2 regions of the Chromobacterium violaceum ATCC 12472 genome follow, and region 2 is predicted to be linked to the other one. Evidence: predicted binding sites of a transcription regulator. Region 2 holds the regulator's gene; the other holds the start of a gene.
The links. Region 2 encodes sigma-54, which starts transcription at its own class of promoters, with help from an activator protein. Its sites were predicted from a motif close to CTGGCACGCTTCATGCTT; they were not measured.
Positions count from the first base shown of each region.

Region 1: the regulator sigma-54 is predicted to act here: its motif matches at 7,278-7,295, upstream of glnL (nitrogen regulation protein NR(II)).

Region 1 covers NC_005085.1:3,891,752-3,903,487, forward strand. Annotated here, with positions in the region: gene CV_RS17740 (phosphatase PAP2 family protein) at 1-288, opposite strand, end outside; gene prmC (peptide chain release factor N(5)-glutamine methyltransferase) at 292-1,113, opposite strand; gene mgtE (magnesium transporter) at 1,121-2,560, opposite strand; gene mtgA (monofunctional biosynthetic peptidoglycan transglycosylase) at 2,783-3,469, opposite strand; gene aroE (shikimate dehydrogenase) at 3,472-4,293, opposite strand; gene CV_RS17765 (rhodanese-like domain-containing protein) at 4,465-4,917, opposite strand; gene glnA (type I glutamate--ammonia ligase) at 5,190-6,608, shown strand; gene CV_RS17775 (DUF4124 domain-containing protein) at 6,740-7,207, shown strand; gene glnL (nitrogen regulation protein NR(II)) at 7,331-8,389, shown strand; gene ntrC (nitrogen regulation protein NR(I)) at 8,417-9,829, shown strand; gene CV_RS17790 (substrate-binding periplasmic protein) at 9,915-10,667, shown strand; gene CV_RS17795 (VOC family protein) at 10,938-11,438, opposite strand; gene CV_RS23940 (hypothetical protein) at 11,604-11,736, shown strand, end outside.
Region 2 covers NC_005085.1:3,622,883-3,634,618, forward strand. Annotated here, with positions in the region: gene CV_RS16395 (AsmA family protein) at 1-1,689, shown strand, start outside; gene CV_RS16400 (cation:proton antiporter) at 1,749-3,719, opposite strand; gene CV_RS16405 (KpsF/GutQ family sugar-phosphate isomerase) at 3,831-4,808, shown strand; gene CV_RS16410 (KdsC family phosphatase) at 4,855-5,379, shown strand; gene lptC (LPS export ABC transporter periplasmic protein LptC) at 5,376-5,945, shown strand; gene lptA (lipopolysaccharide transport periplasmic protein LptA) at 5,935-6,495, shown strand; gene lptB (LPS export ABC transporter ATP-binding protein) at 6,492-7,220, shown strand; gene CV_RS16430 (RNA polymerase factor sigma-54) at 7,224-8,624, shown strand; gene hpf (ribosome hibernation-promoting factor, HPF/YfiA family) at 8,692-9,024, shown strand; gene ptsN (PTS IIA-like nitrogen regulatory protein PtsN) at 9,147-9,608, shown strand; gene hprK (HPr(Ser) kinase/phosphatase) at 9,601-10,557, shown strand; gene rapZ (RNase adapter RapZ) at 10,538-11,380, shown strand; gene CV_RS16455 (flavin prenyltransferase UbiX) at 11,433-11,736, shown strand, end outside.

The DNA.
Region 1 (11,736 bases), 270 kb from region 2:
CACGGCGAAGCCGGCCTTCAGCAGCGCCGCCAGCGCGATGGCGGCCGCGCCGCCGACAATCAGCGCCGGCAGACGCCTCGGCTCGCGCCAGCACAGGGCCAGCATCAGCGCCAGCACGGTCGGCCAATCGCCGAACACGCTGATCAAGCGCCACAGCGGCGCCGGCAGGTGCTGAAGCAGCGGGTGCAGAAAAAGAAACAGCAGGCGGTTGGCCTGCGGCCAGGCCAGCAGGGCCGCGCTCAATGCGGCCAACAGCATGGCCGGCCAGAATCGGCTAAGCCGGGACATCGCTCAAACCGCCTTCCGCCCGATGGTGATGCGGTCCTGCCCCGCCAGATCGACAATGGTTTCCACTTCAAGCAAGCCGGCGTCGGCGAACAAGCCCCGCACCGCCTCGCCCTGGTCGTAGCCGTGCTCGACCATCAGCCAGCCGCCGTCGGCCAGCCGCCCCGGCGCGCCGGCGGCGATTTCGCGCAGGCAGGCCAGGCCGTCGGCCTCGTCGGTCAACGCGCCGCGCGGCTCGAAACGCAGGTCGCCTTCCGCCAGATGATGGTCGCCGCGCTCGATGTAGGGCGGGTTGGACACGATCAGCTCGAAACGCGCGTCCGCGTCCAGCGGGCCGAACCAGCTGCCCAGGCGGAAATCGACGCGGGCGCCCAGCGCGTCGGCATTGCCGCGCGCGACGGCCAGCGCCTCGGCCGAGACATCGACCGCGCCCAACGACCAGTCCGGCGCCTCCAGCGCCAGCGTGATGGCGATGATGCCGCTGCCGGTGCCCAGATCCACCGCCCGAGCCGGCATGGTACGGTCGACGCGGGACAGCGCCTGCTCGACCAGATGTTCGGTTTCCGGCCGCGGAATCAGCACCGCCGGGCTCACCCGGAAATCCCGGCCGTAGAATTCGCGCGATCCCAGCAGGTAGGCGATCGGCTCGCCGGCCAGGCGCCGCGCGGCCAGCGCGTCGAAAGCGGACGCAGTCTCCTCCGGCAGCTCGCGCTCGGGATGGCCGAGGATGGTGGCGTGGGTCAGGCCGGGCCAGGCCTGCGTCAGCAGCATCCTGGACTCCAGCCTGGGCAAGGGGTGGCGCCGCAGCGCCTGTTCTATGGTCGGCATGGTTCTATTACAGCAGGAACAGGGTGGCCAGCCCCAGGAAAATCAGGAAGCCGCCGGAGTCGGTGCAGGCGGTGATCAGCACGCTGGAGCCCAGCGCCGGGTCCTTGCCCAGCTTCTGCATCAGCGTCGGGATCATCACCCCCATGGTGGCGGCCAGCATCAGGTTCAGCGTCATCGCCGCCAGCATCACCAGGCCCAGCGACACGCTGCCGTACAGCAGCCACGCCACCGCGCCGATGACGCCGCCCCAGACCATGCCGTTGATCACGCTGACGCCCAGCTCCTTGCGCCACAGGCGGCCGGCCTGGCCAAGCTGCATCTGGCCCATGGCCAGCGCGCGCACGATCATGGTAATGGTCTGGTTGCCCGAATTGCCGCCTATGCCGGCGACGATGGGCATCAGCGCCGCCAGCGCCACCAATTGTGCGATGGAATGCTCGAACGCGCCGATCACGCGGGAGGCGAAAAAGGCGGTGCAAAGGTTGATCGCCAGCCAGGACCAGCGGTTCTTCACCGAGTCGATCACCGGCGCGAACAGGTCCTCCTCTTCCTTCAGACCCGCCAGATTCAGCATCTCGCTGTCAGATTCCTCGCGGATCACATCCACCATCGCGTCCACGGTCAACCGGCCCAGCAGCGCGCCGCGCTCGTCCACCACCGGCGCGCTGACCAGATCGTAGCGTTCAAAGGCCTGGGCGGCGTCCACCGCCGGCTCGTCGGGATGGAAGCTCACCACCTCGGTGGCCATCGCCTCCGCCACCAGCGTGTCCGGATCGGACACCAGCAGCTTGCGCACCGACAGCACGCCCTTGAGCAGCCCGGCTTCGTCGGTGACGAAGATCTTGTCGGTCTGGCCGGGCAACTCGTCGAAGCGGCGCAGATAGCGCAGCACCACCTCGCAGCTGACGTCGGCGCGGATCTTCACCAGCTCGAAATCCATCAGCGCGCCGACGCGGTCGTCGTCGTAGGACAGCACGGACTGCAGCTGGCCGCGCTCTTCCTCGTCCAGCCGGCCCATGGCCTCGTACACCACCTGGCGCGGCAGGTCGGGCGCCAGCTCGGCCAGCTCGTCCGCGTCCAGTTCGTCCAGCGCCGCCACCAGCTCGTCGGGCTCCATCACTTCGATCAGCGACTCGCGCACCGCGTCGGAGACTTCCAGCAGCACCGAACCGTCCCGCGAGGGATCGGTCAGGTCCCAGGCCAGCAGCCGGTCTTCCAGCGGCAGCGCCTCCAGCACGTGGGCGATGTCGGCCGGGTGCAGCTGGGACAGCTTGTGTCCCAGTTCCTGCAGATTGTGTTGCAGCGCCAGGGGATCGGCGGCCGTTTCGACCGCGTCCGGACGCGTGGCAAGATGTTCAAGCTGGCGCTGGCGCTCGATCAGGCGCTGCACCAGGCCCAGGCTTTCCTGCAGACGATCGGCGGATTGTTGCTTGTAGGCAACCGTCATGCACGTCTCCTTCCGCCCACTGGGCGCGCGAAGGGGGCCGACGGTGTGAGGCGGGTTTTTATAGAGTGATACGGGATTGGATTAAGGGATAACTGGGTAAGTCCATTGCGTTGGCCGCGACGTGCCCGCGGCGCGCGAAAAGAAAGTCGCGATTGTAACATACCGTCACAAGCGGCTTCCAGCCGCCGCCACGGGCGTGGCGGCAGGCGGGAAGGAACGGGATCAGGGCAGCTCGACGTAAGCCATCCGGCGCTGGATGATGCGGGTCTTGCGCGCCAGGCCCGGCGCGTTGCGATGTTCGTCGTAATAGCGCGGGTTGGGCACCATGGCGGCCAGCTTGGCGGCCTGGGACGACGACAGGCGCGAGGCGCCGGTGCGGAAGTAGTAACGCGAGGCGGCCTCGGCGCCGAACACGCCGTTGCCCCACTCGATCACGTTCAGGTAGATCTCGTAGATGCGGCGCTTGTCCAGCACCGTCTCCAGCATCACCGTGATCAGCGCCTCTTCCAGCTTGCGCCACGGCGTCTTGCCGCTGGACAGGAACAGGTTCTTGGCCAGCTGCTGGCTGATGGTGGAGCCGCCGGCGACGATCTTGCCCTTCTTCAGGTTTTTCTCGAACGCCGCCTCGATGCCGTCCCAGTCGAAGCCCTCGTGGTCGACGAAACGGGCGTCCTCCGACGCGATCAGCGCCCGTTTCAGATTGGGCGAGATCTTGTCGTACGGCACCCACTTGTGGCGCAGCTCGGCCTCGGGGTCGTCCTGCTGCAGCCTGGCCAGCTGCTCGTTCATGAAGGAACTGGCGCCGGGATTGTGGTCGCGCCAGTAAATGATATGGCCGAGCACCCACAGGTTATACAGCAGAAAGGCGGCCACCAGGGCCGCCAGGATCTTGAACAGGATGCGCGACATGCTCAGGCCAGCACTTCCCTCAGCATATTGGTCACCTTGCGCGTTTCCGGCTGCGCGCCGCGCCAGATGGAGAACGATTCCGCCGCCTGCTCCACCAGCATGCCCAGCCCGTCGGCCAGCATGCCGGCGTTTTCGCCTTGGGCGCGCTGCAGGAACGGCGTCAGGCCGGTGCTGTACACCATGTCGTAGGCCAGCGTGCGCGGCGTGAACACGCCGTGCGGCAGCGGCGGCATCTCGTTGTTCAGGCTGGTGGAGGTGGCGTTGATGACGATGTCGAAGCTGCGGCCTTCCAGCGCGGCGTAGCCGACGGCCTCCACTTTGCCGTAGCGGGCGAAATGATGGGCCAGCGCCTCGGCCTTGATCACGGTGCGGTTGGCGATGGTCAGGCTGGCCGGCTTCTGCTCCAGGATGGGCTCCAGCACGCCGCGCACCGCGCCGCCGGCACCCAGGATCAGCACGCGTCGTCCAACGATCGGGTAGTCGAGGTTTTCCACGATGTCGCGCACCAGGCCGACGCCGTCGGTGTTGTCGCCGTATACCTTGCCGTCGCGGAAAGTCAGCGTGTTGACCGCCTCGGCCGCGCGCGCGCGCTCGGTCAGCTCGGACGCGTAGCGGAAAGCGTCGCCCTTGAACGGCAGCGTGATGTTCAAGCCCTTGCCGCCGCTGGCGACGAACTCGCCCACCACGTCGTTGAAGCGGCCGATGTCGGCGAACAGGCGCTCGTAGCTGATGTCCTGCCCGGTGGCGCGGGCGAACTCCTCGTGTATGAACGGAGACTGGCTGTGGGAGATCGGGTTGCCGATTACGGCGTAACGGTCGGTCATGTCCGGCTTTCCAAAATGCGATATGTTTTCTGCGGCCAGGAAGCGCCGAGGCGGCCTCCCGCGCCCGCGCGGCGGACAGAAGAAGACCGTTCAGCGAACCCGGACCGTGGGTTCACCCCACACTTTGCCGCTTAACGCCGCAAACTTCAACCGCCTCGGGCCAGCGAACAATCAGCCCTGCACCCAAGGCAGGCCGCGCCAGCGCCAGCCGCCGACGGAGTTGCGGTGGCCTTCGCCGTCGCGGTCGCCCTCGAAGCCTTCCAGCACGTTGTACACCTCGCTGTAGCCGTTTTCGGCCGCCAGCCGCGCCACCTGGTCGGAACGGGCGCCGGAGCGGCAGATCACCAGCAGCACGGCCTCGGGGTCGACCTGATGGGTCAGCTGGGCCAGGAAATTCGGATTCGGCTCCATGCCTGGATAACTGCGCCATTCGATGTTCACCGCGCCCGGCACGGTGCCGACGAACTGCCACTCGGCGTGGCTGCGCACATCGAGCAGCACCGCCTTGGGCAGACCCTGCATCAATTCGTACGCTTCGTCGGGCAGCACCGCCCCACTGTAGGGCAGGCTCATTTGCTCCGCGCGCTGATGCGCGTCCTGCAGAATCCGGCTCATTTTGCTCATGCTGTTTTCCTCCTGCAACACTGCGGGCTTATGTTGGAGATTATCGACCCGCGCGGCATGGCTGGCAAATGGCACCATATCGGTGCATCACTCAAGCCATGGCACCAGAATGGTTCAAGCACAGCCATTCCAGCCAGCTGGATAAGCCCAGGCGGCTATGACACAATGCAGCAGCAGCGCTTCAGAGGCTGGCACGCTTCCTGCTTAACGGGACGTACCAAAATTTTCACGCACTTGCCCTTGGGTGCACGTTGCCTTTCAGGAGATAAAACATGGCAGTAGCCGACGTAGTCAAACTGATCCAAGAAAACGACGTCAAATTTGTCGATCTGCGCTTTACCGATACCCGCGGCAAAGAACAGCACGTCTCCATCCCTGCGCACGTGCTGCTGGAAGACGCCGATGCCTGGTTCGAGCGCGGCCACGCCTTCGACGGCTCCTCCATCGCCGGCTGGAAAGGCATCCAGGCCTCCGACATGCTGCTGATCGCCGATCCGGCCACCGCCCGCATCGACCCGTTCTTTGACGAGCCGACCGTGTTCATGCACTGCGACGTGATCGATCCGGCCGACGGCAAGGGCTACGACCGCGACCCGCGCTCCATCGCCAAGCGCGCCGAAGCCTACCTGAAGGCTTCCGGCCACGGCGACACCGCCTACTTCGGTCCGGAACCGGAATTCTTCATCTTCGACGGCGTGACCTGGGGCACCGACATGTCCGGCTGCTTCGTCAAGATCAAGGCCGAGGAAGCCGCCTGGGCGTCCGCCGAGGAATTCGAAGGCGGCAACATGGGCCACCGCCCGGGCATCAAGGGCGGCTACTTCCCGGTTCCGCCGGTGGACTCTTCGCAGGACATCCGCTCCGCGATGGTGCTGCTGCTGGAAGAGCTGGGCGTGCCGGTCGAAGTGCACCACCACGAAGTGGCCACCGCCGGCCAGAACGAAATCGGCACCAAGTTCAGCACGCTGACCCAGCGCGCCGACTGGACCCAGATCCTGAAGTACGTGGTGCACAACGTCGCCCACAGCTACGGCAAGACCGCCACCTTCATGCCCAAGCCCATCGTCGGCGACAACGGCTCCGGCATGCACGTGCACCAGTCGATCTGGAAGGACGGCAAGAACCTGTTCGCCGGCGAAGGCTACGCCGGCCTGTCCGACACCGCGCTGTACTACATCGGCGGCATCATCAAGCACGCCAAGGCGCTGAACGCCATCACCAACCCGGGCACCAACTCCTACAAGCGCCTGGTGCCGCATTACGAAGCGCCGGTGAAGCTGGCTTACTCCGCCAAGAACCGCTCCGCCTCGATCCGCATTCCGCACGTGGCCAGCCCGAAGGCCCGCCGCATCGAGGCCCGCTTCCCGGATCCGCTGGCCAACCCGTACCTGTGCTTCTCCGCGCTGCTGATGGCCGGCCTGGACGGCATCCAGAACAAGATCCACCCGGGCGACGCCGCCGACAAGAATCTGTACGACCTGCCGCCGGAAGAAGACAAGCTGATCCCGACCGTCTGCGCCTCGCTGGATGAAGCTCTGGCCGCGCTGGACAAGGACCGCGAATTCCTGACCCGCGGCGGCGTGTTCTCCAACGAGTGGATCGACGCCTACATCGAGCTGAAGATGCAGGAAGTCAACCTGACCCGCATGACCACCCACCCGGTGGAATTCGCGATGTACTACTCGCTGTAAGCGGCAAGCGCGTCGATCACAACGGCAGCCCAGGCTGCCGTTTTTCATGCCCTGCCGGCATGCTGGCATGAATGACGCGGCGGCGCGATTTGCTTATCATGCAAGGGCGATTCCCACCCTGTACCCGGACGATGAAGACACTCGCACTCTGCCTGCTACTGGCCTGCGGGGCCGCCCAGGCGGCCACCATCTACAAGTACGTCGACCCGCAAGGCAACGTCACCTACACCAATGTGCCGCTGCGCGGCGCGCAGCCCATCAAGCTGAACCCGCTGTCGTCCTATCCCGGCCAGCGGGCGAAGAGCGGCGGCGCCTCCGCCGGCAAGCCGGCCGCGTCCGGCGGCTATCCCAGCGTCGATGCCGACACCCAGAAACAGCGCGACAGCGGCCGCAAGAAGATACTGGAGCAGGAGCTGGCCAACGAGGCCAAGGCGCTGGACGCCGCCAAGAAGGCGCTGGACGAAGGCAAGGCGGTGCGGCTGGGCGACGAAGCCCGCAACTACCAGAAATACCTGGACCGGGTGCAGAAACTGCAGAACGAGGTCACCGACCGCGAGAAGAACGTCCAGGCGCTGAAGAAGGAATTGGGCCTGCCATAGCAAGCTGCACCAAAATGGTGCAAACTTGAAGCTGAACGCGCGCGCCTCCCCGCGGAATCCAGCCGGCGGGCTGGCGCGCTTATTGCTGCTCTCCGCGCGACACCCATAGATCAAGCCTACCCCATGACGATACCCAGCTTTGCCGGACTGGAGCTCCTGGACACCCCGGTGCTGATCTGCGATGCCGGAGCCGCGCTGCGCTTCGTCAATCCCGCCTGCGAGAACCTGCTGGCCCTGGGCAGCCGGGAACTGCTGCGCCATGCGCTGCCCGAGCTGTTCCAGCCCTGCCCGGCGCTGAATCAGGCGCTCGCCACCGCGCTCGCCCAGGGCGCCAGCTACATCGAGCACGATCTGGAGCTGAAGCCGCTGCACAACGACTCGGCGCTGCACGTGATGCTGTCGATCACGCCGATAGACGTCGAAGGCTGCCAGGCACTGATCGAACTCAGGCCGCTGGACCAGCAGCTGAAGATCGCCAACGAGGAGCGCTCGCTGCTGCAGCACCAGGCCAACCGCGAGCTGATCCGCAACCTGGCCCACGAGATCAAAAACCCGCTGGGCGGCATACGCGGCGCGGCGCAGCTGTTGGAGCACGAGCTGGCAGACCGGCCCGAGCTCAAGGAGTACACCGAGGTGATCACCGAGGAGGCGCTGCGGCTGCAAACGCTGGTAGACCGGCTGCTGGCGCCGCACCGCAGCCACAACCGCGGGCCGATCAACATCCACGAAGTGCTGGAGCGGGTGCGCAGCATCGCGCTGGCCCAGCATCCGCAGGGCCTGACCGTCGTCCGCGACTACGACACCAGCCTGCCGCTGCTCTCCGCCGACAAGGAACAGCTGATCCAGGTGGTGCTGAACATCGTCAACAACGCGGTGCAAGCCTTGCGCGGCCAGGGGCGCATCACGCTGCGCACCCGGGTGGCGCGGCAGATCACGCTGGCGCGCAAGCGCCATCAGCTGGCACTGAAATTGCAGATCATCGACGACGGTCCCGGCATACCCGACGACATCCGCGACCACATCTTCTATCCGCTGGTCACCGGCCGCGCCGAAGGCACCGGCCTGGGGCTGACGCTGGCCCAGGCCTTCGTCCACCAGCACGGCGGCAGCATAGAGTTCGATTCGCGGCCGGGCCAGACCTGCTTCACCGTGCTGCTGCCCTTCGGCGGCGAAGCGGGATAACGACAAGAGAACACGAGGAGAAACGCCATGGCCAAGCCGGTCTGGATCATAGACGACGACAAGGCGATACGCTGGGTGCTGGAAAAGGCGCTGACCCGCGCCGGCATCGGCTTCGACAGCTTCGCCAGCGCCGACGACGCGCTCAACGCGCTATACGACGACAAGCCGCAAGCCATCATCTCCGACATCCGCATGCCGGGCACCGACGGCCTGAAGTTCCTGTCCAAGGTGAAGACCGAGCATCCGCAGCTGCCGGTCATCATCATGACCGCCCACTCCGACCTGGACTCCGCGGTGTCGGCCTTCCAGGGCGGCGCCTTCGAATACCTGCCCAAGCCGTTCGACATCGACCAGGCGGTGCTGCTGATCGAGCGCGCGCTGGCCGAAAGCGAGGCGCAAGGCGGCGGCGCCGACAGCCCGGAAGCGATGCCGGTGCTGCTGGGCCAGGCGCCGGCGATGCAGGACGTATTCCGCGCCATCGGCCGGCTGGCCCAATCCAACGTCACCGTGCTGATCACCGGAGAATCCGGCACCGGCAAGGAACGGGTGGCCGAGGCGCTGCACCGCCACTCGGTGCGCGCCGGCAAGCCCTTCATCGCGCTCAACACCGCGGCGATACCGAAGGACCTGCTGGAATCCGAACTGTTCGGCCACGAAAAAGGCGCGTTTACCGGCGCGCTGGCCACGCGGCGCGGCCGCTTCGAGGAAGCCGAAGGCGGCACGCTGTTCCTGGACGAGATCGGCGACATGCCGACCGAGCTGCAAACCCGGCTGCTCAGAGTGCTGTCCGACGGCCATTTCTACCGCGTCGGCGGCCACACGCCGATCAAGGCCAATGTCCGGGTGATCGCCGCCACCCACCAGAACCTGGAGCAACGGGTGCGCGACGGGCTGTTCCGCGAAGACCTGTACCACCGCCTCAACGTGATCCGCCTGCGGCTGCCGCCGCTGAGGGAGCGGCGCGAGGACATCCCGCTCTTGGCCCGCCACTTCCTGGCCAAGAGCGCCTCCCAGCTGGGCGTCGAACCCAAGCGCCTGTCCGAGGCGGCGATGGCGCTGATCCAGCGCAGCGCTTTCACCGGCAACGTGCGCGAGCTGGAAAACCTGTGCCAGTGGATATGCGTGATGGCGCCGGGCCAGACCGTCGAAGTGGCCGACCTGCCGCCGGAGCTGCGCGAGCCGCAAGCCGAGGCCGCCGGTTGCCCGCACGGCGACTGGGACCGGATGCTGGAGGACGAGATCCGCCGGCGTCTGCGCGCCGGCGAGGTCGGCATCGTCGATGAGCTGACGCGCCGCTTCGAAACCACCTGCATCCGCGCCAGCCTCGGCCATACCGGCGGGCGCCGGGTGGAAGCCGCGCACCTGCTGGGCTGGGGGCGCAACACCCTGACCCGCAAGATTCAGGAACTAGGGCTGGAGCACGACGCTCAGCACAGTTAATTGTTAATCAAATAATTCCAAAACAATCAGCATATTTTTAATCATTTTGATAAAATGGGCAGACCTTTCCCAGCCTGAATGTCCGATGTCCCGTCTGCCCATCGCGCTGGCCTGCCTGTTCCCGCTGTCCCTGCCCGCCGCGGAGCCGCTGCGCGTCGGCATCAGCGACGCGCTGACCAGTCCCTACATGATCGAAGATCCCGCGGCCGACAGCCTGCCGCGGGGCCGGGCCATCGATCTGGCCCGAACCGCGTTGCGGCGCTGCGGGCTGGAGGCGCGCTTCCTGCGCCAGCCCGGCAAGCGCCTGGTGCAAAACCTTGGGCTGCATAGGCTGGACAGCGCGCTGCTGCTGTCTTACCAAGCGCCCCGGCGCGACCTGATGGCCTATCCGATGCGCGGAGACAAGCCCGACGCCAACCGCCGCATGGCCACCTTCCACTACGTTTTCTATGTGCGGAACGACAGCGCGCTGCGCTGGGACGGCGCGCGGCTGAGCGGTCTGGACGGCGCGGTCGGCATCAACCGCGGCTGGTCGATCGGCGGCGATCTGGCGGCGCTCGGCATCGCCGCCGAGAACGGCAGCACCATCGCCGACAATTTCTCCAAGCTGAAAGCCGGCCGCATCCAGGCCTACGCGCTGCACCGCCAGGCCGGCGATCTCTACCTGCGCCACCATCCGGAGCTGCAAGTCCGCCGGCTGTCCCCGCCCCTGCTCAGCAAGACCTACTACTGGGTATTCAGCCGCGACTACGCGCGCCGCCATCCGCGGCACGCGGAATGCGTGTGGCGGCAGCTGCCCGGCCTGCGCGCGCGCTATCTGCCGGAAGGCGGCGGCTAGGGGCTGTTGACGTTTGGTGAGCGGATCGCGTTTGCGCCGATTTGGGACGGAAGCAAGGCGCACAGTCCGACGCATAGTCATGCTATGCAAGGGCTGGGCAACGCGGCTTCCGTCCCAAAGCGGCCAAACCCGCGGGCCGGGCGCGTTTCGCGACGACGCTTCGTTGTGCCGCGCTGGCAGAGCATGACTATGCGGCGCGCGAAACGCCTGGATTCGCCGCAAAACGCATCCCGGCGCGACCGCTCGGCAAACGTCAACAGCCCCTGGGCCTCAGGCGAAGCGCGCCAGCTCGCGCGCCCAATCCAGCCGGCCGTCGCCGGGCTCGCGGTCGCGCGCGTCCATCCTGTCCTCGGGCACGAACCAGCACACCTCGAACAGCAAGCCGTCCGGATCGTGGCCGTACACGCTCTTGTGCACGCCGTGGTCCTCCTCCATGCCCAGCTTGCCGATCTCGGCCAGATGGTCGCGAATCCGCTTCAATTCCTGGATGGTATCCACCTCCCAGGCCAGATGGTACAGACCTGCCCTGGGCTGGTGCGGATCCGGCGTCTCTCCGCGCGGACTGAAGGGGCCCGAACGCTGCTGGCCCAGATTGCGCTGGAACAAGGCCAGATCATGGTCGTTGTCGGAATGCGCCGCCTGCGCGAACACGGCGCGGCCGGATGCCGCGTCGCCTTTGGGGCGGAAGCCCAGCACGTCGCGGTAGAAAGCCGCGCTGTCAGCCACGTCGCTGACGTAGAGCACGGCATGATTGAGTCGTTTGATGCCCATCGATCACCTGGTTTCGAAAGTCGCCGCCGCGCCTGGAAAATTGGGAGGAGCGGCGCAATTTAAAACATAAATAAAAAACTTTATAAATGGTTTATTATTAAAAGCGCCGACACGCGGCAGACAGCCGCACGCAGGCGCCATCCAAGCCTACAGGAGCCAAGCAGCATGGACACACGTCATATCGGAATCGGATTCTCGCTGGGCACGCTGATCGCGGTCGCCCTGTCATGGTCGGCCAACCATTCCATCCTGTGGGCGATCATTCACGGCTTTTTGAGCTGGCTTTACGTCATCTACT
Region 2 (11,736 bases):
GGCACGCTGCTGCTGTCCGACCAGCTGACCCACACCGACAAGCGCCTGGCCAGCATCAGCCTGGACGCCGACAATCTGCGCGGCACCGCCGACGTCAGCTTCGGCGCCATCCTCGACGACGACAGGCGGCCGGTGCGGCTGGCGCTGACCACCCCGCTCACGATACAGGACGACCAGGTCAGCCTGCCCGAGCTGGAGGCGGTGGCGATCAGCAACATCCAGGGCCTGGGCGAGACCAAGCTGACCATCGCCGGCCAGTACAAGCTCAACTTCGCTTCGCTGCAGGCCACCGGCAGCGAGGTGACCGTCAGCTTCACCAGCGAGCGCCCCAGCAGCGAGGTCAAACTGACCCTGCCGCAGATCAACGCCAGCCTGCGCGAGCTGACCATGCCGTCCGGCAGCCTCAGCGCCAAGCTCAGCTACGCGCGCAGCCAGTACCAGCTGCAGGCGGCGCTGGACAATCTGAAGCTGAGCGAGGGCGGCCTCTACGCCGACAAGCTGGACGGCGAGTTCAACTGGCTGGCCGGCTCCAGCAAGGTCAACGTCAAGCTGAACGCGCCGCTGTCGCTGGCCGGCATGAACCAGCTGCTGATGCAGCCGCTGAAGCTGACCAGCACCATCACCACGCCGGCGCTGCCGCGCGGCCGCCTGGTGGCCAGCATGGAGGGCGCGCTGGACGGCGACATCGACGAGCCGCGCTTCAACCTGCGCGTCGCCGGCAAGCTGGACGGCTCAGAGGTGTCCGCCACGCTGAGCCAGTATGGCCTGATCAAGCCGCGCCACGAGGCCACGCTCAACATCGGCAAGCTGGACCTGAACCGCTACCTGCCGGAAACCCAGGGCGATCCGGTGGCCATCTTCCAGAACACCAACGAGATTCCGCTGGACTGGCTGGACTTCTTCGACCTGAACGGCAAGGTGGCGATAGGCGAACTGGCGATGGGCCGCTTCCGCATCAACCACATCACCAGCAACGTGCGCATCAACCCGCGCGCCTTCGAGCTGGACCAGATGTCCGCCGACATCTACGACGGCCGCCTGCAGGGCGACGCCTCCCTGAGCCGGCGCGACGTGCCGCACCTGCAGGTCAAGCAGACGCTGCAGGGCATGAAGATACGCCCGCTGCTGGTGGACCTGTTCAACTTCAACCGCCTGGACGGCAAGGGCAACGGCAGGATAGACATCAACGCCGACGGCAAGTCCTTCGCCGAGCTGCGCAGCACGCTCAGCGGCGACGCCTCCTTCAGCCTGAACAACGGCGCGCTGACCGGCATAGACCTGGTCGCCGCGCTGAAGAACCTGCCGGCGGAATTGAAGGAATGGAACGGCGCTGCGCAGAACGACCAGAAAACCACCTTCTCCACGCTGTCCACCAGCTTCAAGCTGGACAGCGGCGTGGCGCGCAGCCAGGACCTGAAGCTGGCCTCGCAGCTGGTCAACGTCAACGGCGGCGGCAAGATGGACCTGAAGCAGAACATCGTCGACTACACGATGGACGTGCAGGCCAACCCTCAGGAATTCGCCCGGCTGAAAGGCGTCAACGTGCCGCTCAAGATCACCGGGCCGATCAACTCGCCGGTGTACGCGCTGGACTTCAACGCGCTGGTCAAGGGCAAGAAGACCGAAGGCGAAAAGCAACAGGCGCTGAAGCAGCAGCTTCAGAAGCAGATCACCACGATACTGCCCTGAGCCGACGGCCCCAAACGAAAAGCCCCGGGAAACCGGGGCTTTTTCATTGGGCGCGGGGCTCAATCTCCCTGCAGGATTCTCGACTCAGCCAGCGCCAGCTGCTCCGGCGTGCCGAGCAGCACCATCACGTCGTCCGGCGCCACCTCGAAGCTGTCGTCGAAATCGGTGCGGCGCACGCGGTTGCGGCGGATCGCCTTCAGCTCCACGCCCAGCGCGTCCAGGCCCAGCGCGCCCAGCGGCTGGCCGATCGCCGCCGCGCCGCCGCATACCTGCACGCTCAGCAGCCGGGGCACCAGCGACTCCTCCAGGCTTTCCGTCTCGTCGCTGCTGCCGCGGAAGAAGCCGCGGAACAGATCGTAGCGTTCCTCGCGCACCGCGCGGATGCGCCGCAGCACCCGGCTGGGCGGCACGCCCGCCTCCAGCAGCGCCTGCGAGGCCAGCATCAGGCTGCCTTCCATCACCTCGGCCACCACCTCGTCGGCGCCGGCCTGGCGCAGCACGTCCAGCTCGCTTTCATCTATGGTGCGCACGATCACCGGCAGATCCGGCCGCACCTCGCGCACCGTGTGCAAAATGCGCAAGGCGGCATGGGTGTCGGCGAAGGTCACCACCACCACCTTGGCGCGCATCAGGCCGGCGGCGAGCAGCACCTCCTTCTTGCCGGCGTCGCCGAACACCACCGGGTCGCCGGCCTCGCCCGCCTCCCTCACCCGCTCCGGATCCATGTCCAGCGCGAACATATTGATCTTCTCGGTCTCCAGCAAACGGGCCAGCGCCTGGCCGCTGCGGCCGTAGCCGCAAATCAGCACATGCTCGTCCTTGCTCATGCCGGCCACCAGCATCTGGTGCAGGTCCAGCGATTGCAGCATCCAGTCCTGCTTGATCAGCCTGCGGGTGATGCGCTCGCCGTGCATGATCAGGAAAGGCGCCGCCAGCATGGAGATCAGTATCGCGGCGATGGCGGCCTGGGCCATCGGCGCGGCCACCAGCTTCAAGTTCAGCGCCAGCGACAGCAGCACGAAGCCGAACTCGCCGCCCTGGGCCAGAGCCAGCGCCGAGCGCATCGCGTCGTTGGAACGATGGCCGAACAAACGGCCCAGACCGAACACCACCGCCAGCTTCAAAGGCAGCAGCAGCGCCAGCAACAGCAAAACCTCGCCGAAGCGGCCGAACAGCACCGACAATTCCAGCTTCATGCCCACGGTGATGAAGAAGAAACCCAGCAGGATGTCGCGGAAAGGCTTGATGTCCTCCTCCACCTGGTAGCGGTACTCGGTTTCCGAGATCAGCATGCCGGCGACGAAGGCCCCCAGCGCCAGGCTGAGGCCGGAGAGCTCGGTCATCCAGGCGATGCCCAGCGTCACCAGCAGCACGTTGATCATGAACAATTCGCCGGAACGCTGGCGCGCCACCAGGTGGAACCAGGGCCGCACCAGACGCTGGCCGAAGAACAGCAGCAAGGCCAGCACCACCAGCACCTTGCCGCCCGCCTTGGCCAGATCCAGCCACAGCGTGTCGCTGCCGCCGGCGAAGGCCGGCAGCATGATCAGCAGCGGCACCACGGCGATGTCCTGGAACAGCAGCACGCCGATCGCCAGCTGGCCGTGCGGCTGGTTCAATTCCAGCCGTTCCGCCAGCAGTTTGCTGACGATGGCGGTGGACGACATCGCCAATGCCCCGCCGATGGCGAAACCAGTCAGCGGGCTGCCTGTCAGATAGGCGATGGCCATCGCCACCAGCAGCATGGTCAGCGCCACCTGGGCGAAACCGACGCCGAACACCAGCTGGCGCATCGCCCTCAGCCTGGGCAGCGAAAACTCCAGGCCTATGGTGAACATCATGAACACGATGCCGATCTCGCCGAGGAAGGCAGTCTCCTTGCCCTGCGGAATCAGGTTCATCACCCCCGGCCCCGTCAGGAAGCCCACCACCAGGTAGCCGAGCATGGCCGGCACCTTCAGGCTGCGGCACAGGGTGACCACCAGCACGGCGGCCAGCAGGACGAGGACGATGGGGGCCATGGAATGCATCGGCGGACGGGGCTCCTGGGTAAGAATTGGCAACGGAAAACACGACCGCCAAGCAAAACTTGCACCAGCACCCGCGTCAATCGATTATAACCTTTGATATACTTTTGCCTTATGGAAAAAACTCACATCAGCCGCCTGGAGACGGCGCGCGAAGTGCTGCTCACCGAAGCGGCCGCGCTGAGCACCCTGGCCGAACGCCTGAACGGCGAGTTTCTGGACGCGGTGGAAGCGATTCTGGCCTGCCAGGGCCGCGTGATTGTCACCGGCATGGGCAAGTCCGGCCACGTCGGCCGCAAGATCGCCGCCACGCTGGCCAGCACCGGCACCCCGGCCTTCTTCGTGCATCCGGCCGAAGCCGCCCACGGCGACCTGGGCATGATCACCGGCGACGATGTGGTGATCGCGCTGTCCAACTCCGGCGAGTCGGCCGAAGTGGTGTCGCTGCTGCCGGCGCTGAAGCTGAAAGGCAGCAAGCTGATCGCGGTGACCGGCCGGTCCGAATCGACGCTGGCGCAGGCCGCCGACGTCCTGCTGCACACGCATGTCGAGCGCGAGGCCTGCCCGCTGAACCTGGCGCCGACCACCAGCACCACCGCGCAGATCGCGCTGGGCGACGCGCTGGCGGTGACGCTGATGGAGGCGCGCGGCTTCGGGCAGAGCGATTTCGCGCTGTCCCACCCGGGCGGCAGCCTGGGCCGGCGCCTGCTGGTGCACGTGAAGGACCTCATGCACGGCGGCGACGCCCTGCCCCGCGTGGCGCCGGGCACGCCGCTGAAGGACGCGCTGCTGGAAATGTCCCAGAAACGTCTGGGCATGGTCACCGTCGGCGATGCCGACGGCACGCTGCACGGCATCTACACCGACGGCGACTTGCGCCGCACGCTGGAAAAGGGCGTGGACGTCTACCGCTTGAAAGTGGACGAGGTAATGGGCCGCAAGCCGCGCACGATACAACCGGACAAGCTGGCGGCCGAGGCCGGCTTCCTGATGAAACAGCACCAGATCACCAGCCTGGTGGTCGTCGACGCCCAGGGCAAGCTGGCCGGCGTGCTCCACATGCACGACCTGCTGCACGCCGGCGTGTTTTAACACCAGCCGGCCGGTCGCATCGACCGGCGGCGGCAAGGATCAAGCAATGCGTATGATTTCCGAGCAGGCCCGCAAGGTGAAACTGCTGATCATGGATGTGGACGGCGTTCTCACCGACGGCCGCATCTACTACAACGCCCAGGGCGAGGAGAGCAAGTCCTTCTACGTGCAGGACGGCCTCGGCCTGCGCCTGCTGCAGGGCGCAGGCGTGCAGCTGGCCATCATCTCCGGCCGCGCCGACCGCTGCGTCGAGCATCGCGCCCGCGCGCTGAACATCGACCATTACTACGGCGGCGTCCACGACAAGCAAGTCGCGCTGGCCGATCTGCTGGACAAGACCGGCCTGTCCGCCGACGAGTGCGCCTTCATCGGCGACGACCTGATCGACCTTCCCATCCTGACCCGGGTCGGCCTGGCCGTGGCCGTGCCCGAGGCTCCGCCGCAGGTGCGCCAGCATTGCCATTACGTGACCGGCAACCCCGGCGGCCACGGCGCGGTGCGCGAGCTCGCCGAGCTGATCATGCAGGCCCAGGGCAGTTTCGAAGGCGTGCTCGCACGGTATCTGGCATGATCAAGCTGCTGCGCTCACACCGCCTGTTCCCGGTGCTGCTGATCGGCCTGACCGCGCTGCTGACGGTATGGCTGGACCAGATCTCGCGCTGGGACAGCCACCGCCGCGAGCTGGACCCGGACAAGCCCGAATACGTGGCGGAAAACCTGGTGGCAACCCGCTACGACAAGCAGGGCATGCTGATGGACAAGCTGATCGCCACCCGGATGTGGCAATACCCAGGCAAGCCCGACGCCTATTTCGAGAACCCCGACCTGTACCAGTACCAGCAGGGCGCGCTGCAATACCACGTGACCGGCGAGACCGGACGCTACAACAACAAAAGCCAGCAGGCCTACTTCGACAAGAAAGTCGTTTTGATCAAACCCGCAGACAGCAAGCAACCGGAAACCCGGCTGGTCAGCAGCGCGATGTTCGTCGACACCGGCAAGCGCTTCGCCAGCTCCAAGGCGCCATCGGTGATCTATCAGGGCAATTCGGTGGCCAACTCCATCGGCTTCAGCTACCAGGAGTCGCTGGGCCTGCTCAATCTGTACTCCAAAACCAAGATCGTCTATGTCAAATAACTCCCGCATCCTGCTGGCCGGCCTGCTGCTGTCCGCCGCCGCGCTGGCCCACGCCGAACAGGCGGATAAAACCAAGCCCATCGAAATCACCAGCGACAACGGCTGCACCATGGAGCAGACCAAGGGCATCTCCACCTGCACCGGCAACGTGGTGGTGGTGCAGGGCACGCTGCGCCTGAACGCCGACAAGGTAGTCGCCACGCAGGACCAGCAGGGCAACCAGACGCTGCAGGCCACCGGCCGCATCGTCACCTTCCGCCAGAAGCTGGACAACAACAGCGGCTGGATCGAAGGCCAATCCAGCAAGCTCGACTACGACAGCGCCAAGCACTTCGCGGTGCTGACCGGCAACGCCCGCGTCAAGCGCAACGGCGACCTCGTGATCGGCAACGTGATCACCTACGACACCCAGAGCGAGGTCTACCAGGTGATGGGCGGCGGCGCCAGCGCCGGCAAGGGCGGCGGACGCACCACGGTGATCCTGCAGCCCAAGACCTCCGCGTCGCAGCCGGCGGCCGCCAAGCCCGCCGCCGGAGCCGCCAAGCCATGAAGCACAGCACCCTCACTGTCTCCAAGCTGAAAAAGCGCTTCAAGAAGCGCACCGTGGTCAAGGACGTGTCGCTGAGCATAGACAGCGGCGAAGTGGTCGGCCTGCTCGGCCCCAACGGCGCCGGCAAGACCACCAGCTTCTACATGATTGTCGGCCTGATCGGCGCCGACGACGGCGACATCCGGCTGGACGACGCGTCCATCACCCGCTACCCGATCCACCAGCGCGCCCAGCTGGGCCTGGGCTACCTGCCCCAGGAAGCGTCCATCTTCCGCCGCATGACGGTGGAGGAAAACATCGCCGCCATCCTGGAGATCGCCGGCCTCAAGGGCAAGGAGCTGGAAAAAGAGCTGGACCTGCTGCTGGACGACCTGAACATCGGCCACCTGCGCGACAGCAACGCGCTGTCGCTGTCCGGCGGCGAGCGGCGCCGGGTGGAGATCGCCCGCGTGCTGGCCACCCGCCCCCGCTTCATCCTGCTGGACGAACCGTTCGCCGGCGTGGACCCGATCGCGGTGATCGACATCCAGAAGATCATCTCCTTCCTGAAGGAGCGCGGCATCGGCGTGCTGATCACCGACCACAACGTGCGCGAAACGCTGCGCATCTGCGACCGCGCCTACATCATCAGCGACGGCTCGGTGCTGGCCTCCGGCCAGCCGGAAGAACTGGTCAACAACGAGAAAGTGCGCGAGGTCTACCTCGGCGAGCACTTCCACCTGTAAGCGATGAAACAGGCCCTTCAGCTCAAGGTATCCCAGCAACTGACGCTGACGCCGCAGCTGCAGCAGTCGATCAAGCTGCTGCAGCTGTCCACGCTGGATCTGCAGGCGGAAGTGGAACGCTTCCTGCTCGACAATCCGCTGCTGGAGCGCGGCGACGAGCCCCGCGACGGCGAGGCCCCGGGCGACGGCCCCGAACAGCAGGACAGCCCGGTCGAAGCGCAGGAAGCCGATAGCCGCGACGACGGCGCCGGCGAGCTGCTGGACTGGGGCGCGGGCGCACGCAAGGGGGACGACGACGACTTCGACCCCATGCTCAACGTGCCCTGCCCCATCAGCCTGCGCGAGCACCTGCTGACCCAGCTGGGCGAGCTCGCCCTCACCGACCGCGACCGCGCGGTGGTCAGCCTGCTGATCGAGGAGCTGGACGACGACGGCTACCTGCCGCTGGGACTGGACGAACTGGCCGGCAACCTGCCGCTGGAACTGGAGCTGGACAGCGACGAGCTGGCGGTGGGCCTCGCGCTGCTGCAGCAGTTCGACCCGGCCGGCGTCGGCGCCCGCTCGCTGGCCGAATCGCTGACGCTGCAGCTGCGGCGCCTGCCGGGAGACGAGCCCGGGCACGCGCTGGCGCTGGCCATCGTCCGCGAGCATCTGGCATTGCTGGGCGGACGCGACTACGCCAGGCTGAAAAAGCTGCTGCGCTGCGACGACGCCGCGCTGCGCGACGCGCAGGCGCTGATCGCCAGGCTCAACCCCCATCCCGCCACCGGCTTCGGCCACGGCGACGTCCACTACGTGATCCCCGACATCAGCGTACGCAAGCTGCGCGGCCGCTGGACCGCCGAGCTCAACCGCGCCGCGATGCCCCGCCTGCGGGTCAACCGGCTGTACGAACGGATGCTGGCCGACCACCGCGCCGGCGGCGAAATGTCGGGCCGTCTGCAGGAGGCGCGCTGGCTGGTCAAGAACATCCAGCAGCGATTTGACACCATACTCAAAGTGGCGGAAGCTATTGTCGAGCGTCAACAGTTGTTCTTTGAGCACGGCGAAGTGGCGATGCGCCCGCTGATTCTGCGGGACATCGCGGAAGAGCTGGGCCTGCACGAATCCACCGTTTCCCGATCCACCAGCCAGAAATACCTGCTCTGTTCGCGGGGTTTGTTCGAGCTCAAGTATTTCTTCGGCAGTTCGCTGGAAACTGAAAGCGGCGGCGAGTGCTCCGCCACCGCGATCAAGGCCCATATCCGCGGCATGATAGACGCCGAGGACCGCGCCAAGCCGCTGTCCGACAGCGCCATCGCCGACGCGCTGGCCAAACAGGGAATTCAGGTTGCCAGACGCACCGTAGCCAAGTATCGTGAAGCCATGCAGATTCCGGCGGTGAATCTGCGCAAGGCGCTGTAGGGCGCCTCAAGAATACAATGCCGCCCGACAACCCGACCGGGCGGTCAACACCAGAAGGAGCTAGGGTATGAACCTCAAAGTAACTGGCCTGCACCTGGAAGTCACCCCGTCGCTGCGCGAATACATCGAGAACAAGCTGGAGCGCATTACCCGCCATGTCGACCATGTGATCGACATCTCCGTCACCCTGTCGGTGGACAAGCTGGTCCAGAAGGCCGAAGTCAATGTGCACCTGTCCGGCAAGGACATCCACATCGAGGCTTCCGAGGCCGATCTCTACGCCGCCATCGATATCCTGATGGACAAGCTGGACCGCCAGGTCCTGAAATACAAGGAAAAGCTGACCGAGCACCGCGCGCTGGGCTCGGGCGAGGCCTCGCAGACCCAGGCTTCGCTGTAAGGCCTGACTGAAGAGAACGGGAGCCTGGCGGTTCCCGTTTTTCTTTGCGCTTGCCGGTTTTCAGTACTATCAAGGCAACGTAGAATCCACAGTTTCCCCAAAAGCCGCATGCATAATCCAACATGAATCTCATCGGCAAGATCCTGACCCCGGACCATATCCTGCTGGACCTGGACGTCGCCAGCAAGAAACGGGTGTTCGAGCAGGTGGGCCTGCTGGTGGAAAACACCCGCGGCATCGCCCGCAGCGAGATTTTCGACAGCCTGTTCAGCCGTGAAAAACTGGGCTCCACCGGACTCGGCCAGGGCGTGGCCATCCCCCATGGCCGCGCGCGCGGCCTGAAGGAAGCCACCGGCGTGTTCATCCGCCTGAAGGCGCCCATCCCCTTCGACGCCCCGGACGGCAAGCCGGTGCAATGCCTGTTCGTGCTGCTGGTGCCCGAGCACGCCACCGACCTGCATCTGCAGGTGCTGTCGGAGCTGGCGCAGATGTTCTCCAGCCGCCAGATGCGCGAGCAGATGCTGGGCGTGGACGCGCGCGACGACCTGTACCAGCTGCTTTGCGAATGGACCCCCCATGCCTAGCATCACCGTGCGCCGGCTGTATCAGGAAAACCAGCAGAAACTGAATCTCACCTGGGTCGCCGGCACCGGCGGCTCCGACAATGTGATTGGCAACGACGACCAGCGTCCTACGCTGGCCCTGGTCGGCCACCTGAACTTCATCCACCCCAACCGGGTGCAGGTGCTGGGCCTCGCCGAGGTGGACTACCTGAACAAGCTGGAGCAGTCGGCGGCCAAGACCGCGCTGGACCAGCTGTTCCACAAGAGCATGTCGGTGGTGATGGTGGCCAACGGCCAGCCCGTGCCCCGGCTGCTGCGCGACTACTGCCACAGCCACAACGTGCCCTTGATGTGCAGCACGCTGGAAAGCCCGTACCTGATGGACGTGCTGCGGATTTACCTGGCGCGGGCGCTGGCGGTGTCCACGGTGCTGCACGGCGTGTTCCTCGACGTGTTCGAGATCGGCGTGCTGATCATGGGCGACTCGGCGATGGGCAAGAGCGAACTGGCGCTGGAGCTGATTTCCCGCGGCCACGGCATGGTGGCCGACGACGCGGTGGAGCTGTACCGCATCGGCCCGGACACGCTGGAGGGCCGTTGCCCGCCGCTGCTGCGCGACTTTCTGGAAGTGCGCGGCCTCGGCATCCTCAACATCCGCACCATCTTCGGCGAGACCGCGGTCCGTCCCAAGAAAGTGCTGAAGCTGATCATCCACTTGGTCAAGGCCAACGACCAGGCGATGCAGGCGCTGGACCGGCTCAACATCCAGTCCGAAACCCAGGACATCATCGGCGTCACCGTGCGCAAGGTGGTGCTGCCGGTGGCCGCAGGCCGCAACCTGGCGGTGCTGGTGGAAGCCGCGGTGCGCAATTACATCCTGCAGCTGCGCGGCATAGACAGCACCCGCGAGTTCATCGAACGCCATACCAACTTCTTGAGAGACCAGGAAAATGCGCCTGATATTGATTAGCGGCCTGTCCGGCTCCGGCAAGTCGGTGGCGCTGCGCGCGCTGGAGGACTCCGGCTTCTATTGCGTGGACAATCTGCCGGCCACCATGCTGCCCGAGGCGATGGCGATGTACGACGACTTCGGCTACCAGGATATCGCCATCAGCGTCGACACCCGTTCCGGCCCGTCGCTGGGCGCGCTGCCGCAGGTGGTGGAAGGACTGAAAACCCAGGGCATCGACGTGCGCCTGCTGTTCCTGGAAGCCAAGCCGGAAACGCTGGTCAAGCGCTTCTCAGAGACCCGCCGGCGCCATCCGCTGTCCGGCTCGGGCATCACGGTGGAGGAAAGCATACTGCTGGAACAAGAGATGCTCGCCGATGTGCTGGAGCTCGGCACCCGCATCGACACCAGCGAATTGTCGGCCAACGCGCTCAGAAGCTGGGTGCGCGAACTGGTGGACGCGGACGGCAACCGGCTGACGCTGATCTTCGAATCGTTCGGCTTCAAGCACGGCGTTCCCCAGGACGCCGACTTCGTGTTCGACGCCCGCTGCCTGCCCAATCCCTACTACGACCCGCAGCTGCGCCCGTTCACCGGCCGCGACGAGCCCATCATCGACTTCTTCTCCGGCAACAAGGCCGTGGCCGAAATGATAGCCGACATCCAGGCGATGATCGCCAAGTGGCTGCCCTGCTACGGCAAGGAAAACCGCAGCTACCTGACGGTGGCCGTCGGCTGCACCGGCGGCCAGCACCGCTCAGTCTACATCATCGAAAACCTGGCGCGCGCCTTCTCCGACCGCCAGGTGCTGGTCCGCCACCGCCAGCTGTACCGCGAACACTGAATGGCCGGGAAGACGCCGCGCTTCCCTCCCCGCTTGGCTCAAGAAGGATGAAATGACCCGCAAGACCATCACCGTCGCGCTGACCGGCGCCTCCGGCCTGCCCTACGGCCTGCGCCTGATCGAAATCCTGCTCGCCGCCGGCGCGCGGGTATGGGTGCTGTACTCGCAGGCCGCCCAAGTGGTGGCCAAACAGGAAATGCAGCTGACGCTGCCTTCCCGTCCCGCGGAAATGCTCGCCTGGCTGCGGGAGCGCTACCCGGCCGGCGACGGCCAGCTGGAAGTGTACGGCCGCGAGGAATGGTTCGCGCCGGCCGCCTCAGGCTCCAATCCGCCGGACGCGATGGTGGTATGTCCGT